Linked DNA regions of Microterricola viridarii. The protein of the gene in region 1 binds, or shares a complex with, the protein of each later gene. Links are inferred from orthologs where the notes say so. Each region holds a gene or a part of one and is shown on either strand. Other genes may lie near its edges.

Region 1 (6,460 bases):
CGTTGGCTCGAGGGAGGGCCGGCTCCGGAGGCCGACGCTATCGGCGCGCCGAGCGGGGGCTCCTGCACGGTACGAGGACGCCACACTGTTCGGAAGCCCCCGCTTGATGCGTCGTCGGGCGGCGTCCGAGGCGCTGACGCCCGGGCCCTCGCCCAGCGCCACTTCGTGGCCGTCTGCGCCACATCATGTGGCGCAGAGCAACACGAAGTGGCGCACGCTGCGGCATCCGCCGGTCGACGCCGGGATCTCGACAGGCCCACTCGGCAGGAGTGCCGCCCGACGCGGCGGGACCGGTGCCCGCGCGCTGGCTGTATGTTCGCCAACAGCTTGTAGAACGAGTCTTCGAATGCGCCGCGCGTCTCCTAGACTTGTCTGGTGTCAGTTTCTCGAGTCGAATCCACGTCCAAGCTGAGCGTTCAGGGTGCCCGCGTGCACAACCTGCACAATGTCGACCTGGAGATCCCGCGCGATTCGCTCGTGGTCTTCACCGGGCTCTCCGGCTCCGGCAAGTCCTCGCTGGCGTTCGACACAATCTTCGCCGAGGGGCAGCGCCGCTACGTCGAGTCGCTGAGCGCGTACGCGCGCCAGTTCCTCGGCCAGGTCGACCGCCCCGACGTCGACTTCATCGAGGGCCTCAGCCCGGCGGTCTCCATCGACCAGAAGTCGACCAACCGCAACCCGCGCTCCACCGTCGGCACCATCACCGAGATCTACGACTACATGCGCCTGCTCTGGGCCCGTGTCGGCGTGCCGCACTGCGCCGTCTGCGGCGAGAAGATCCAGCGCCAGACCGTGCAGCAGATCGCCGACCAGCTGATGGAGCTGGCCGAGGGAACCCGCTACCAGATCCTCAGCCCCGTCGTCTCGCAGAAGAAGGGCGAGTTCGTCGACCTGTTCAAGGAGCTGGCGGCCGGCGGCTACTCGCGCGCCATCGTCGACGGCGAGCAGATCCAGCTCTCCGACCCGCCCACCCTGAAGAAGCAGATCAAGCACGACATCGCCGTCGTCGTTGACCGCCTCGTCGCCGACCCCGAGCTGCTCAGCCGGCTCACCGACTCGCTCGAGACGGCGCTGCGCCTGACCGACGGCCTCGTCAAGATCAACTTCGTCGACCGGGAGGGCGACGAGGCGTGGCAGACGTTCTCGGAGAAGCTCTCCTGCCCGAACAACCACCCGATCCAGCTCACCGAGATCGAGCCGCGCACGTTCTCGTTCAACGCCCCGTTCGGCGCCTGCCCGGAGTGCTCCGGCCTCGGCACCCGGATGTCGGTCGACGAGGACCTGCTGCTCGGCGACCCGGAGCTCAGCATCGCCGAGGGCGTCATCCTGCCCTGGACCACCCAGGGCAAGGGCCTGTTCAGCTACTACGAGAAGCTGCTCGAGGGCCTCGCCCGCGACCTCGACTTCGACCTCACCACGCCGTGGGCGAAGCTGCCGGCGACCGTGCGCTCCGCCGTGATGAACGGCGACAACTTCGAGGTCAAGGTCAAGTGGAAGAACCGCTACGGCCGCGAGGTCAGCTACACCTCCGGCTTCGAGGGCGTCGTGCCCTACATCGAGCGGCAGTACGCCCAGGCCGAGACCGACAACCAGCGCGCCCGCTGGGCAGAGTACCTGCGCGAGGTCGCCTGCCAGGTCTGCAACGGCAAGCGGCTCAAGCCCGAGGTGCTCGCCGTGCACATCCACGGCGAGAGCATCGCGGATGTCTGTGAGCTCAGCCTCACGGATGCCCGCAGCTTCATGGACAAGCTGGAACTGACCGAGCGCGAGCAGGCCATCGCCGCCCAGGTGCTGCGCGAGATCAAGCTGCGCCTCGACTTCCTCGTCAAGGTCGGCCTCAACTACCTCAACCTGGCGCGCGCCGCCGCGACGCTCTCCGGCGGCGAGGCCCAGCGCATCCGCCTGGCCACCCAGATCGGCTCCGGCCTGACCGGCGTGCTCTACGTGCTCGACGAGCCGAGCATCGGCCTGCACCAGCGCGACAACCGCCGCCTGATCGAGACGCTCGTGGCGCTCCGCGACCTCGGCAACACACTCATCGTCGTCGAGCACGACGAGGACACCATCCGCACGGCCGACTGGATCGTCGATATCGGACCCGGCGCCGGCGTCAACGGCGGCCGCGTCGTGCACTCCGGCTCCTACGACGACCTGCTGACGAACACCCGCTCGCTCACCGGCGACTACCTCGCCGGACGGCGCCAGATCGTCACCCCGCACACCCGGCGCCCGGTCGACCCGGAGCGCCAGATCAAGGTCGTCGGCGCCCAGGCCAACAACCTGCGCAAGGTCAGCGCCGAGTTCCCGCTCGGCACCTTCACCGCCGTCACCGGGGTCAGCGGCTCCGGCAAGTCCTCGCTCGTCAACGACATCCTCTACCGGGTGCTCGCCAACAAGCTCAACGGCGCCCGCAAGCTGCCGGGCAAGCACACCCGGGTCACCGGGCTCGAGCAGCTGGACAAGGTGATCCACGTCGACCAGGCGCCGATCGGCCGCACCCCGCGCTCCAACCCGGCCACCTACACGGGCGTCTTCGACCGCATCCGCACCCTGTTCGCCGAGACGATCGAGGCGAAGACCCGCGGCTACCTGCCCGGCCGGTTCAGCTTCAACGTCAAGGGCGGCCGCTGCGAGACCTGCTCCGGCGACGGCACGATCAAGATCGAGATGAACTTCCTGCCCGACGTGTACGTCGACTGCGAGGTGTGCCACGGCGCGCGCTACAACCGCGACACCCTCACCGTGCACTACAAGGGCAAGAACATCGCCGAGGTGCTGCAGATGCCCATCAGCGAGGCGGCCGAGTTCTTCGAGCCCATCTCGGCGATCCACCGCTACCTGAAGACCCTCGTCGAGGTCGGCCTCGGCTACGTCACCCTCGGCCAGAGCGCCACCACGCTCTCCGGCGGCGAGGCGCAGCGCGTCAAGCTCGCCACCGAGCTGCAGAAGCGCTCCAACGGTCGCAGCGTCTACGTGCTCGACGAGCCGACGACGGGCCTGCACTTCGAGGACGTGCGGAAGCTCCTCATCGTGCTGAACAGCCTCGTCGACAAGGGCAACACCGTCATCGTCATCGAGCACAACCTCGACGTCATCAAGAGCGCCGACTGGGTCATCGACCTCGGCCCGGAGGGCGGCTCCGGCGGCGGCAAGATCGTCGCAACCGGCACGCCAGAGCAGGTCGCCTCAAACAAGAAGAGCCACACCGGCGTCTTCCTGAAAGAGGTGCTCGCCGCGGATGCCGCACCGCAGCGCTCCCAGCACCGCGCCGTGGCCGCAGGCTAGCCCGGGCGGCGGCGATGGCGAACGTTCTGAGCTACCGGCCCAAGACGGGGGAGATCCCCACCGAGCCGGGCGTCTACCGGTTCCGCGACGCCAACCGGCGGGTGCTCTACGTCGGCAAGGCGAAGAACCTGCGGGCCCGGCTGAGCAACTACTTCGCGCCGCTGGAGAGCCTGCACGAGCGCACCCGGCGGATGGTGACCACCGCCACCAGCGTCGAGTGGACGGTCGTCGGCAGCGAGGTCGAGGCGCTGCAGCTCGAGTTCACCTGGATCAAGGAATTCGACCCGCCGTTCAACGTCATGTTCAAGGACGACAAGTCCTACCCCTACCTCGCCGTCACCCTGGCCGATGAGGCGCCGCGCGCCCTCGTCACCCGCACCACCGGCATCAAGGGCGCCCGCTACTTCGGGCCATACCCGAAGGTGTGGGCCGTCTACGACACCATCGAGCTGATGCTCAAGGCGTTCCCGATCCGCACCTGCAAGGACTCCGACTACAAGCGGGCCATGCTCTCCGGCAAGCCGTGCTTCGCCGGGCAGATCGGCCGCTGCTTCGGCCCCTGCTCCGGCCTCGTCACGATCGAGGAGCACCGCAAGATCGTGATGCGCTTCGTGAGCTTCATGGGCAGCCAGGACCGCAAGCTCATCAACGAGCTCACCCAGGAGATGAAGGCGGCATCCGCCGAGCTCAACTTCGAGCTGGCCGCGAAGCGCCGCGACCAGGTGCTCGCGCTCGAGGCGGTGCTGGAGAAAAGCGCCGTCGTGCTGCGCGACTCCGTCGACATCGACCTGTTCGGCATCGTGCACGACGAGCTGGCCGCCGCCGTGCAGCAGTTCGTGGTGCGCGGCGGGCGCATCCGCGGTGTGCGCGGCTGGATGGTCGACAAGGGCCTGGACGCCTCCATGGGCGAGCTCGTCGACTCCATCGTGCAGACCGTCTACAACGAGTCCAATCCGCCGCCCCGGGAGATCGTGGTGCCAGAGCTGCCGGAGGACGCAGAGGCCCTCGAGGAGTGGCTGCGCGGCCTCGCCGGCGCCAAGGTGGGGGTGCGTGCCGCCCAGCGCGGCGAGAAGGCCGCGCTGCTGGCCACCGCCACCCAGAACGCCGCCCACTCGCTGATGCTCTACAAGACCCGGCGCAGCTCCGACTTCACCGCCAGGTCGAAGGCCCTCGAAGACATCCAGGAGGCGCTCGGGATGACGGAGGCGCCGCTGCGGATGGAGTGCTACGACGTCTCGCACCTCGGCGGCACCAACATCGTCGCCAGCATGGTCGTGTTCGAGGACGGCCTGCCGCGCAAGGACCAGTACCGGCGCTTCAACATCCCGGAGTCCACCGACGACACCGACTCCATCTACCGCACGCTGAGCAGGCGCCTGGCCTACCTGCGTGAGGAGCCGGAGCCGGAGGCAGCGGAGGGCGGCGAGAAGCGGCGCAAGTTCAGCTACCCGCCGAACCTGCTCATTGTCGACGGCGGCCAGCCGCAGGTCGAGGCCGCCGCCCGGGCGCTCCGGGAGTCCGGCGTGCAGGGAATCCAGCTCTGCGGCATCGCCAAGCGCCTCGAGGAGATCTGGCTGCCCGATTCCGAGTATCCCGTCATCCTGCCGCGCAACAGCGACGCCCTGTTCCTGTTCCAGCGCATCCGCGACGAGGCGCACCGCTTCGCGATCACCGCCCAGCGGGCCAGCCGCAAACGCGACATCGGCTCCGTTCTGGGCGAGGTGCCCGGTCTCGGGCCGGCGAGGGTGAAGGTGCTGCTCAAGCATTTCGGTTCCGTCGCACAGCTCAAACAGGCCACAGAGGAGCAGATTGCCGAGGTCCGGGGGGTCGGCCCCACCCTCGCGCAGGCGATCTATCGGCACTTGCGCTCCTGAACGGCTCCGACGCTCGGTAGGCTATAAGCCCACCAGTTCTTCTAGCGAAGGTGAGAATCTGCCATGGCGGATGCCCGGCAGCACGAGATGCTGATCGTCACGGGAATGTCCGGAGCCGGTCGTTCGACCGTTGCGAACGCCCTCGAGGACCTCGGTTGGTATGTCGTTGACAACCTGCCGCCGCAGATGCTGCGGCCGTTCGTGGACCTTGCCGGGCGTGCGGGGGCGAGCCTGCCCAAGATCGCGGCCGTCATCGACATCCGCGGCGGCGAGTTCTTCTCCGAGCTGCAGGACGCCATCCAGGAGCTCCGCAAGGGCACGGCGCTGCGCGTCGTCTTCCTCGACGCCTCCGACGAGGTGCTGGTGCGCCGCTTCGAGTCCGTGCGCCGGCCGCACCCGCTGCAGGGCGACGGCACGCTGCTCGACGGCATCTCCGCCGAGCGAAACCGCATCGCCACCATCCGGGGCGCCAGCGACCTGATCATCGACACCTCTGGTTTGAACATCCACCAGCTGGCGACCGTCACCCGGGAGCACTTCTCCGAGGTGGATGCCGTCGGCGTCAGCGTCACGCTCCTCAGCTTCGGCTTCAAGTACGGGGTGCCGGCCGACGCCGACCATGTCGCCGACGCCCGCTTCCTGCCCAATCCCTTCTGGATCCCAGAGCTCCGCGCTCAGACGGGGCTCGACAGCGATGTCGCCGCCTTCGTTCTGGAGCAGGCCGGTGCCCGGGAATTCCTCGCGCGCTACGCAGCCGCACTCGAGCCCGTGCTCGACGGCTACCAGCGCGAGAACAAACGTCACGTCACGATCGCCGTCGGTTGCACCGGCGGCAAGCACCGCTCCGTCGCCATGGTGAAGGAGCTGTCGACACTGATCGGCGCCCTTCCCCGGGTGGCCGTGAGTGTGCGGCATCGAGACCTCGGACGCGAATAGGCGGTCGCACCCGGCCGCCTGTCCACGCCTTTTGGCACTGCAAAGAATGGAAACACGATTGGCTCTCACCGCCGACGTAAAAGATGAACTCTCCGTGGTCGAGGTCCCCAAGACCACGGTCCGAGCCGCCGAGCTCGCCACGATCCTGCGCTTCTCCGGGGGTCTGCACATGATCTCCGGGCGCATCGCCGTCGAGTCCGAACTGGACTCCACCGTGCTCGCGCGCCGTGTGCGCAAAGACCTCGCCGAACTCTACGGTGTGCGCAGCAGCGTCTCCGTGATCCCGGCCTCCGGCCTCCGCCGCACCAACAACTACCTCGTCCGCGTGCTGGAAGGCGGCGAGACGCTCGCCCGCCAGACCGGCC
Region 2 (7,349 bases), 980 kb from region 1 along the record:
GCCTCGACCCTATCGCGGCAGCCCTCATCCTTCGCGGGACCGACGGCATCCGCCCCACGACCGGTACACTGATTCACGGTGAGCCGGGAAGTCTGGTCGGCGGGCACATGTGCTCTATGACGTCGACTGAACCCAATCTGGAGGGCCATCTGTGGCTATTTTCCGTTCCGAACGCTACGCCGCGATGCTGCTCCTGGGCGCGGCCGTCCTCGGCCTTGTGCTCGCCAACAGCGCGATCGGCCCCGAGCTGCTCGCCCTGAAGACCGCCCACCTCGAGCTGCCCTGGCTCGGCCTCGATCTCTCGCTCGGGCATTTCGTCAGCGACGGCCTGCTCGCCATCTTCTTCTTCATTGTCGCCGTCGAGCTCAAGCGCGAGCTGGCGATCGGCGAGCTGAACAGCCTGAGCAAGGCCGCCCTGCCGGCCATCGCGGCGCTGGGCGGCGTCGTCGTGCCCGCCGGCATCTTCCTGTTGATCACCGCCGGATCGGGCTGGGAGAACGGCTGGCCGGTGCCGACGGCGACCGACATCGCCTTCGCGCTCGGCCTGCTCGCCATCTTCGGGCGGGGCATCCCGACCCGGGTGCGGGTGTTCCTGATGGCCCTGGCCGTGCTCGACGACCTGGTCGCCATCCTCATCATCGCCTTCTTCTTCACCAGCGACGTGCAGCTGAGCTCGCTCGGCTTCGCCGCCGTCACCCTGCTGCTGTTCTCCGGCGTCAGCCGGCTGCTGCGGCCGCGCTCCGGCTACATCCTCAGCCGCAAGGCGCAGTGGCCGCTCATGCTGGCGATGTGGGTGCTCGCGATCCTCACCTGGTACTTCGTGTTCCAGTCCGGTGTGCACGCCACGATCGCCGGTGTGCTTCTCGGCCTTGTCATGGCGCGCCGCCCGGGCAGCCGCGCCGTGCACGGGCTCGAGCCGTGGTCGAACGGCCTGATCCTGCCGCTGTTCGCGTTCTCGGCGGCGCTCGTCGCCATCCCCACCGTGAGCCTCACCCAGCTGAGCCCGGCGTTCTGGGGCATCCTCATCGCCCTGCCGGTCGGGAAGCTCATCGGCATCACGCTGGCCGGCGGGCTCAGCGGGCTCGTCGCCCGCCGCTTCGGCGGAATCTCGCTGCGGATCGGCGACCTCCTCGTCGTCGCCTCGCTCGGCGGCGTCGGTTTCACCGTCTCACTGCTGATGAATGAGCTTGCCTTCGCGAGCAGCCAGGAGGTCGTCGACGAGGGCACCATCGCCGTGCTGCTCGGCTCGGCCGTCGCCATGGTCTGCTCCGCGGCGTTCGTCAGCTGGCGTGCGGCCCAGTACCGGGCCGGCAAGCTGGCCGCGACGCCGACGGACGAGCCGGCGCCGGGCACGGCGCCGCTGTTCTAGGCTGACGGGCATGCACTCTCACGGCGGCGACGACTCCGCATCGACCGAGCCCGCGTCTGCGCACCTGACGGCGGAACTCCGCCCGCGGGAGAGACCGCGCGGCATCCGGGGCGTCATTCACACCGTCGCCTACCTGGCCGGCACAGCCCTCAGCCTCGGCAGCCCGTCGGTGGCCGACATCATCGTGGTGCGCACCGCAACGGGCAACGAGGTGCTGCGCAGCAGCGCCGGGGATCTCGTCGAGGCCGACATGCTGCTGCAGCGAATCCACGGCGACCTCGAGTCGATGACGGTGAGCGAGTTCCTCCGCGAGTGGGGTCACATCAGCTGAGCGGCCGGGGTGGCCCCGGCCGCCGCGCCGGCCACTCCGCCCGCTATTCGGCCTGCTTCCCCGGAGCCTTCTCCTGCACCTTCTCCTGCACGACGACGGGCGGCGGGAAGATGGCGGTGAGCAGCTGGCTCACCCACTCCAGCAGCGCGGCATCCGGGTTCTCGTTGTCGGAGAGGTCCGGCAGCGGCACCGAGAGCACGCCCTGCTGCGCGAAGTAGCGCGAGCCCAGGTACATGCGCTGCAGGCGCACCTGGATCGAGTCCGGCAGCGTGGCCTGCGCGATGCGCAGCTTGTCGCCCATCGCGACGACCTCGCTGAGCCCGGCCCGCTGGGCCTGCCGGCGCAGCTTCGACACCTCGATGAGCGTCTGCACGGGTGCCGGCGGCTCGCCGTAGCGGTCGACGAGCTCCTCCAACACGAGGCCGATGGTCTCGTCCTTGGCGGTGATCGAGCTGGCCGTGGCCAGCTTCTGGTAGGCCTCGAGGCGCAGTCGCTCGCTGTCGACGTACTCCTCCGGGATGTGCGCGTCGACCGGCAGCTCGAGCCGCAGCTCGGTCTGCCCCTCTGCGACGTCGCCGCGGAACGTCGACACCGCCTCGCCGATCATCCGCAGGTAGAGGTCGAAGCCGACGCCAGCGATGTGCCCGGCCTGCTCGCCGCCGAGCAGGTTGCCGGCGCCGCGGATCTCGAGGTCCTTCAGCGCCACCTGCATGCCGCTGCCGAGCTCGTTGTTCGCGGCGATCGTCGCCAGCCGGTCGTGCGCGGTCTCGCTGAGCGGGGTGTTCTCGTCATAGAGGAAGTAGGCATAGGCGCGCTCGCGGCCACGCCCGACGCGGCCGCGCAGCTGGTGCAGCTGGCTGAGGCCGTACTTGTCGGCGCGGTCGATGATGATGGTGTTCGCGTTGGCGATGTCGAGGCCGGTCTCGATGATCGTCGTCGAGACGAGCACGTCGAACTTGCGCTCCCAGAAGTCGGAGACGACCTGTTCGAGCACCGCCTCGGAGAGCTTGCCGTGGGCGACGGCGATGCGTGCCTCCGGCACCAGCTCGGCCAAATGGGCGGCCACCTTGTTGATGCTGGACACCCGGTTGTGCACGAAGAAGACCTGGCCCTCGCGCAGCAGCTCGCGCTTGATCGCGGCTGCAACCTGCTTGTCCGAGTACGGCCCGACAAAGGTGAGGATCGGATGCCGGTCCTCCGGCGGCGTGGCCAGCGTCGACATCTCACGGATGCCGGTGACAGCCATCTCGAGGGTGCGCGGAATCGGCGTCGCACTCATCGCGAGGATGTCGACGTTGGTCTTCATCTTCTTCAGCGAGTCCTTGTGCTCGACGCCGAAGCGCTGCTCCTCGTCGATGATGACGAGGCCGAGGTCCTTGAAGACGATCGAGTTGGAGAACAGCCGGTGGGTGCCGATGACGACGTCGACGGTCCCGTCCAGCAGGCCGGAGATCACCTCGGCCGACTCCTTCTCGGTCTGGAACCGGCTGAGCGCGCGCAGGTGCACCGGGAAGCCGGCGAAGCGCTCCTGGAACGTCTCGAAGTGCTGCTTCACGAGCAGCGTGGTCGGCACCAGCATTGCGACCTGCTTGCCGTCCTGCACCGCCTTGAAAGCCGCCCGCACGGCGACCTCGGTCTTGCCGAAGCCGACGTCGCCGGAGAGCAGCCGGTCCATCGGGATCGGCCGTTCCATGTCGGCCTTGACCTCGTCGATGGTCTGCAGCTGGTCGGGCGTCTCGGCGTAGGGGAACGCCTCCTCCAGCTCGCGCTGCCAGGGCGTGTCCGGCCCGAAGGCGTGGCCCTTGGCCGCCATCCGCGCGGAGTAGAGCTTGACCAGCTCGACGGCGATGTCGCGCACCGCCTTGCGCGCCTTGCTCTTGGCGTTGGCCCAGTCGCTGCCGCCCATCTTGCTGAGCGCGGGCGCCTCGCCGCCAACGTAGCGGGAGAGCTGGTCGAGCTGGTCGGTGGGCACGTAGACCCGGTCGCCCGGTTGGCCGCGCTTCGACGGCGCGAACTCCAGCACCAGGTAGTCGCGCACGATCGTCGGCGCCGCGGCGATGCCGGCCGTGCGGGAGGGCCCCTTGGGCCGGCTGCCTGCGGCGACGGTGCGCTGGGTCATCTCGATGAAACGGCCGATGCCGTGGGTCTGGTGCACCACGTGGTCGCCGGGCTCCAGCTGCAGCGGGTCGACCACGTTCTTGCGGCGGCTGGCGAGCTTCTTGACCTGGCGCGAGTCGTAGCCGACGGCGCGACCGTAGAACTCGCTCTCGCTGATCAGGGCGAGCTTGGCATCCGACAGCTCGAAGCCGTGTGCGGCCTCGGCCTGCACCAGATAGGCGACGCCGGGCTCGGGCTCGGCCGGGAACGAGTCGACGATCTGGGCGGCGAGCCCGCGCTCGGCGAGCACGTCGTTGGCGCGCTCGACAAGGCCGCGACCGCCGGCGACGATGGCCAGGCTCCAGCCGTCGGCCAGCCGGGTGGCGACGTGCTCGATGGCGCCGCCGACATTGCCCTGGAAGCTCGGAACGGCCTGGCTCTGCACCCGCACCGTGGTGCCAACCTCGAGGCCGGCCACGAGCTCGGCGATGCTCTCGTCCGTCAGCTCCGCCAGGGCGTCGCCAGAGTCAAACACGGAGAAGGTCCACCACGGGTGGTCCGGCGTCTTGTGCCCCGGCGCCCCGAGGCGCACCGCATCCCGCACGGCGTTGAGGGTGAGGAAGTCGCCGGATGCCAGGTCGATCGGGGTCTCGGCACCGAAGGTCGCCGCGCTCCAGGCCGCCGAGAGGAACTCCCGGTTCGTCTCGGCCAGGCTGACGGCGCGGCTGGCGACCCGCTCGGGCGAGAGCACGGCGACGGCGGCGCCGTCCGGCAGGTAGTCCGTCATCGGGACGAGCTTGTCGACGAGGGCGGGCGCGAGACTTTCCATCCCTTCGACCGGGATTCCCTCGGCGATCTTGGCGAGCATCTGCGACAGGCTCGGGAACTCGTGCTGCATCTCGCGGGCCCGCTGGCGCACCGGCTCGCTGAGCAGCAGCTCGCGGCTCGGCGGCAACAGCACGCTCGTCACCGCATCCGGCAGCGAGCGCTGGTCGGCCACCGAGAAGGCGCGCATCTGCTCGATCTCGTCGCCGAAGAAGTCGACGCGCACCGGGTGCTCGGCGACGGCGGGGAACACGTCGAGGATGCCGCCGCGCACGGCGAACTCGCCGCGCCGGGTCACCATGTCGACGCGGGTGTAGGCCAAGTCGACGAGCTGGCCGGCGAGCTTGCCGAGCTGGTAGCCGCGGCCGCCGGCGACGAGCTCGATCGGTTCGAAGTCGGTGAGGTTGTCAGCGACGGGCTGCAGGGCGGCCCGCACGGAGGCGACGACGATGAGCGGATGCGGCGGCGCGGCGGCGGCAGCCTCTCCCCCGGCCCATTCCTCGCCCCACGTGCGCATCCGGCGCAGCGCGAACAGGCGCCGACCGACGATCTCTGCGCTCGGGCTCAACCGCTCGTGCGGGAGCGTCTCCCACGCGGGGAAGTCGATGATCTCGGCATCCGGGACATAGGCGGCGAGGTTGGAGCGCAGCGTCTCTGACTCGCGCCCGGTCGCCGTGACGATGAAGAGCACGGGCGGTTTGCCCGCCTCCCGGCGGCGTTCGAGCAAGGCAGCCAGCAGCGGCGGGTTGAGCCCCTCGGCGAGCGAGAAGTCGGCATCTCTGGAGTACTCGGCCAGGGCCGCTTCGAATGTGGAGGCGCGCGAAAGCGCACGAGACAAGCCCTGAAGTATCACCCTCAGATTCTACGCAACCACCCGGGCGCGGCGTCGGCCGGGCGGCGGTGCCGAGAGCGAACGCACTCGTGACCCAGAACCCAGTCGTGGCCCAGAACCGGGGAGGCCCTGGGCCACGACGAGGCGGTGCGCGGCAGCGCAGCTCCGGCTAGGCGGCGCGCTCGCCTGCGCGTGCCCTGGGCTGGCGAGGCTTGGGCTGGCGCGCGATCGCCTGCGCGAAGAGTGGCCAGAGCAGCAGTGCGACGGCGGCGCCGAGCGCGATGCCGGCGAACGTGTCGCTCAGCCAGTGCGCCGAGAGGTAGGTGCGGTTCAGCACGGTGACGATCACCAGGACGAGAGCGGTGATCCAGGCCCAGCGCCGGTTGATCAGGAGGCAGAGCACGACGACGAACAGGGTGAACCCGGTGAGGTGCCCGGAGGGGAAGGAGCCGAAGTCGACCGTGACGAGCGGGTCGTTCGGTCGTTCCCGGCTGACGACGGCCTTGACCACCTGGGCGAGCGTGGACGCCAGCATCGTGGCCACGAAGAAGTACAGCGCGGCCCACCAGCGGCGCAGCACGAGCAGCGCGACGAGCGGGATCAGGATCGTGAAGATGGATCCGATCGGCCCGCCGGTCGTGTGGTCGACGACGACGTTGAACGCGGTGAACGCGTCGTTGCGCGGCGCGAGGACGACGTCGTGCCACCACTGGTCCATGGCGACGAACCAGGGAGAGTTCGCACTGGCCAGCACGCTGGCGAACAGCACGGCGAACACGGCCAGGCTGATGAGCCCCCAGGCGACCGCGAGGCGTGCGGGCAGCTGCGCGCGGCGCGGGGGCGCCTCGGCCAGGGGCGTGGTGTCGGACGAGATCGCCATTGATGCTCCTTCTCGGTGCGCCGCTCAACACCGAGCGGCATTCGGTTTCTAGAGACTATAGCGTCGCGGGCAGCTCGGGGGTCAACACGGGCGCGGGGCGGCGTCTCCCCCACCGGAGGGCGGGCATGCCAGGACCGTGTCGAGACCACACCTCCCGCGGGCAATCGCGCCGCGTGCGGGGTCTCGATACGCTCGTCCCTCGCTCCTCGACCAGCGGGAGATTCACGCCGGCTGGAGGGGGCCGCGCCGCGACGACGGAGCAGCGCAGCGCCCGAAGCCCCGGAGCCAACGGGAAACCGTTTCGGGTGCGGGTCTCGATACGCTCGTCCCTCGCTACTCGACCAACGGTGTCCGCGGCGTTGGCTTCGGTCGCAAGCTCCCTCGAGCCAACGGGAGATTCACGCCGGCTGGAGGGGGCCGCGCCGCGACGAAGGAGCAGCGCAGCACCCGAAGCCCCGGAGCCAACGGGAAACCCAGCCGCGTGCGGGGTCTCGATACGCTCGTCCCTCGCTACTCGACCAACGGTGTTGGCGGCGTTGGCTTCGGTCGCAAGCTCCCTCAAGCCAACGGGAGATTCACGCCGGCTGGAGGGGGCCGCGCCGCGACGAAGGAGCAGCGCAGCACCCGAAGCCCCGGAGCCAACGGGAAACCCAGCCGCGTGCGAGGTCTCGATACGCTCGTTCCTCGCTACTCGACCAGCGGTGTCTGCGGCGTTGGCTTCGGTCGCAAGCTGCCTCGAGCCAACGGGAGACTCACGCCGGCTGGAGGGGGCCGCGCCGCGACGAAGGAGCAGCGCAGCACCCGAAGCCCCGGAGCCAACGGGAAACCGCACCGCGTGCGAGGTCTCGATACGCTCGTTCCTCGCTACTCGACCAACGGCGTCGGCAGGGTTGGCTTCGGTCGCTGGCGCTCCCTCGAGCCAACGGGAGATTCACGCCGGCTGGAGGGCGCCGCGCCGCGACGAAGGAGCAGCGCAGCGCCCGAAGCCCCGGAGCCAACGGGAAACCGCGCCACG

The links.
Region 2: the proteins of uvrA (region 1) and mfd are in contact, whole or in part, in a crystal structure (PDB 4DFC), measured with the Escherichia coli proteins. The link is inferred for Microterricola viridarii from one-to-one orthologs.

What each region holds. Positions count from the first base shown.
Region 1 is NZ_LT629742.1:2,104,516-2,110,975, forward strand. Bases 56-3,485 are described here. They hold uvrA (excinuclease ABC subunit UvrA), read left to right. Parts: upstream 56-375; coding sequence 376-3,285; downstream 3,286-3,485. Other genes in these bases: uvrC (excinuclease ABC subunit UvrC), read left to right, coding at 3,300-3,485. In the rest of the region: more of uvrC, read left to right, coding at 3,486-5,159; RNase adapter RapZ, read left to right, coding at 5,223-6,095; DNA-binding protein WhiA, read left to right, coding at 6,154-6,460. UniProt on the Escherichia coli protein: The UvrABC repair system catalyzes the recognition and processing of DNA lesions. UvrA is an ATPase and a DNA-binding protein. A damage recognition complex composed of 2 UvrA and 2 UvrB subunits scans DNA for abnormalities.
Region 2 is NZ_LT629742.1:3,082,637-3,089,985, forward strand. Bases 1,544-5,862 are described here. They hold mfd (transcription-repair coupling factor), read right to left. Parts: upstream 5,476-5,862; coding sequence 1,744-5,475; downstream 1,544-1,743. Other genes in these bases: BLT62_RS14180 (hypothetical protein), read left to right, coding at 1,544-1,700; BLT62_RS14190 (phosphatase PAP2 family protein), read right to left, coding at 5,624-5,862. Outside these bases: BLT62_RS14175 (Na+/H+ antiporter NhaA), read left to right, coding at 152-1,369; more of BLT62_RS14180, read left to right, coding at 1,380-1,543; more of BLT62_RS14190, read right to left, coding at 5,863-6,334. UniProt on the Escherichia coli protein: Couples transcription and DNA repair by recognizing RNA polymerase (RNAP) stalled at DNA lesions. Mediates ATP-dependent release of RNAP and its truncated transcript from the DNA, and recruitment of nucleotide excision repair machinery to the damaged site.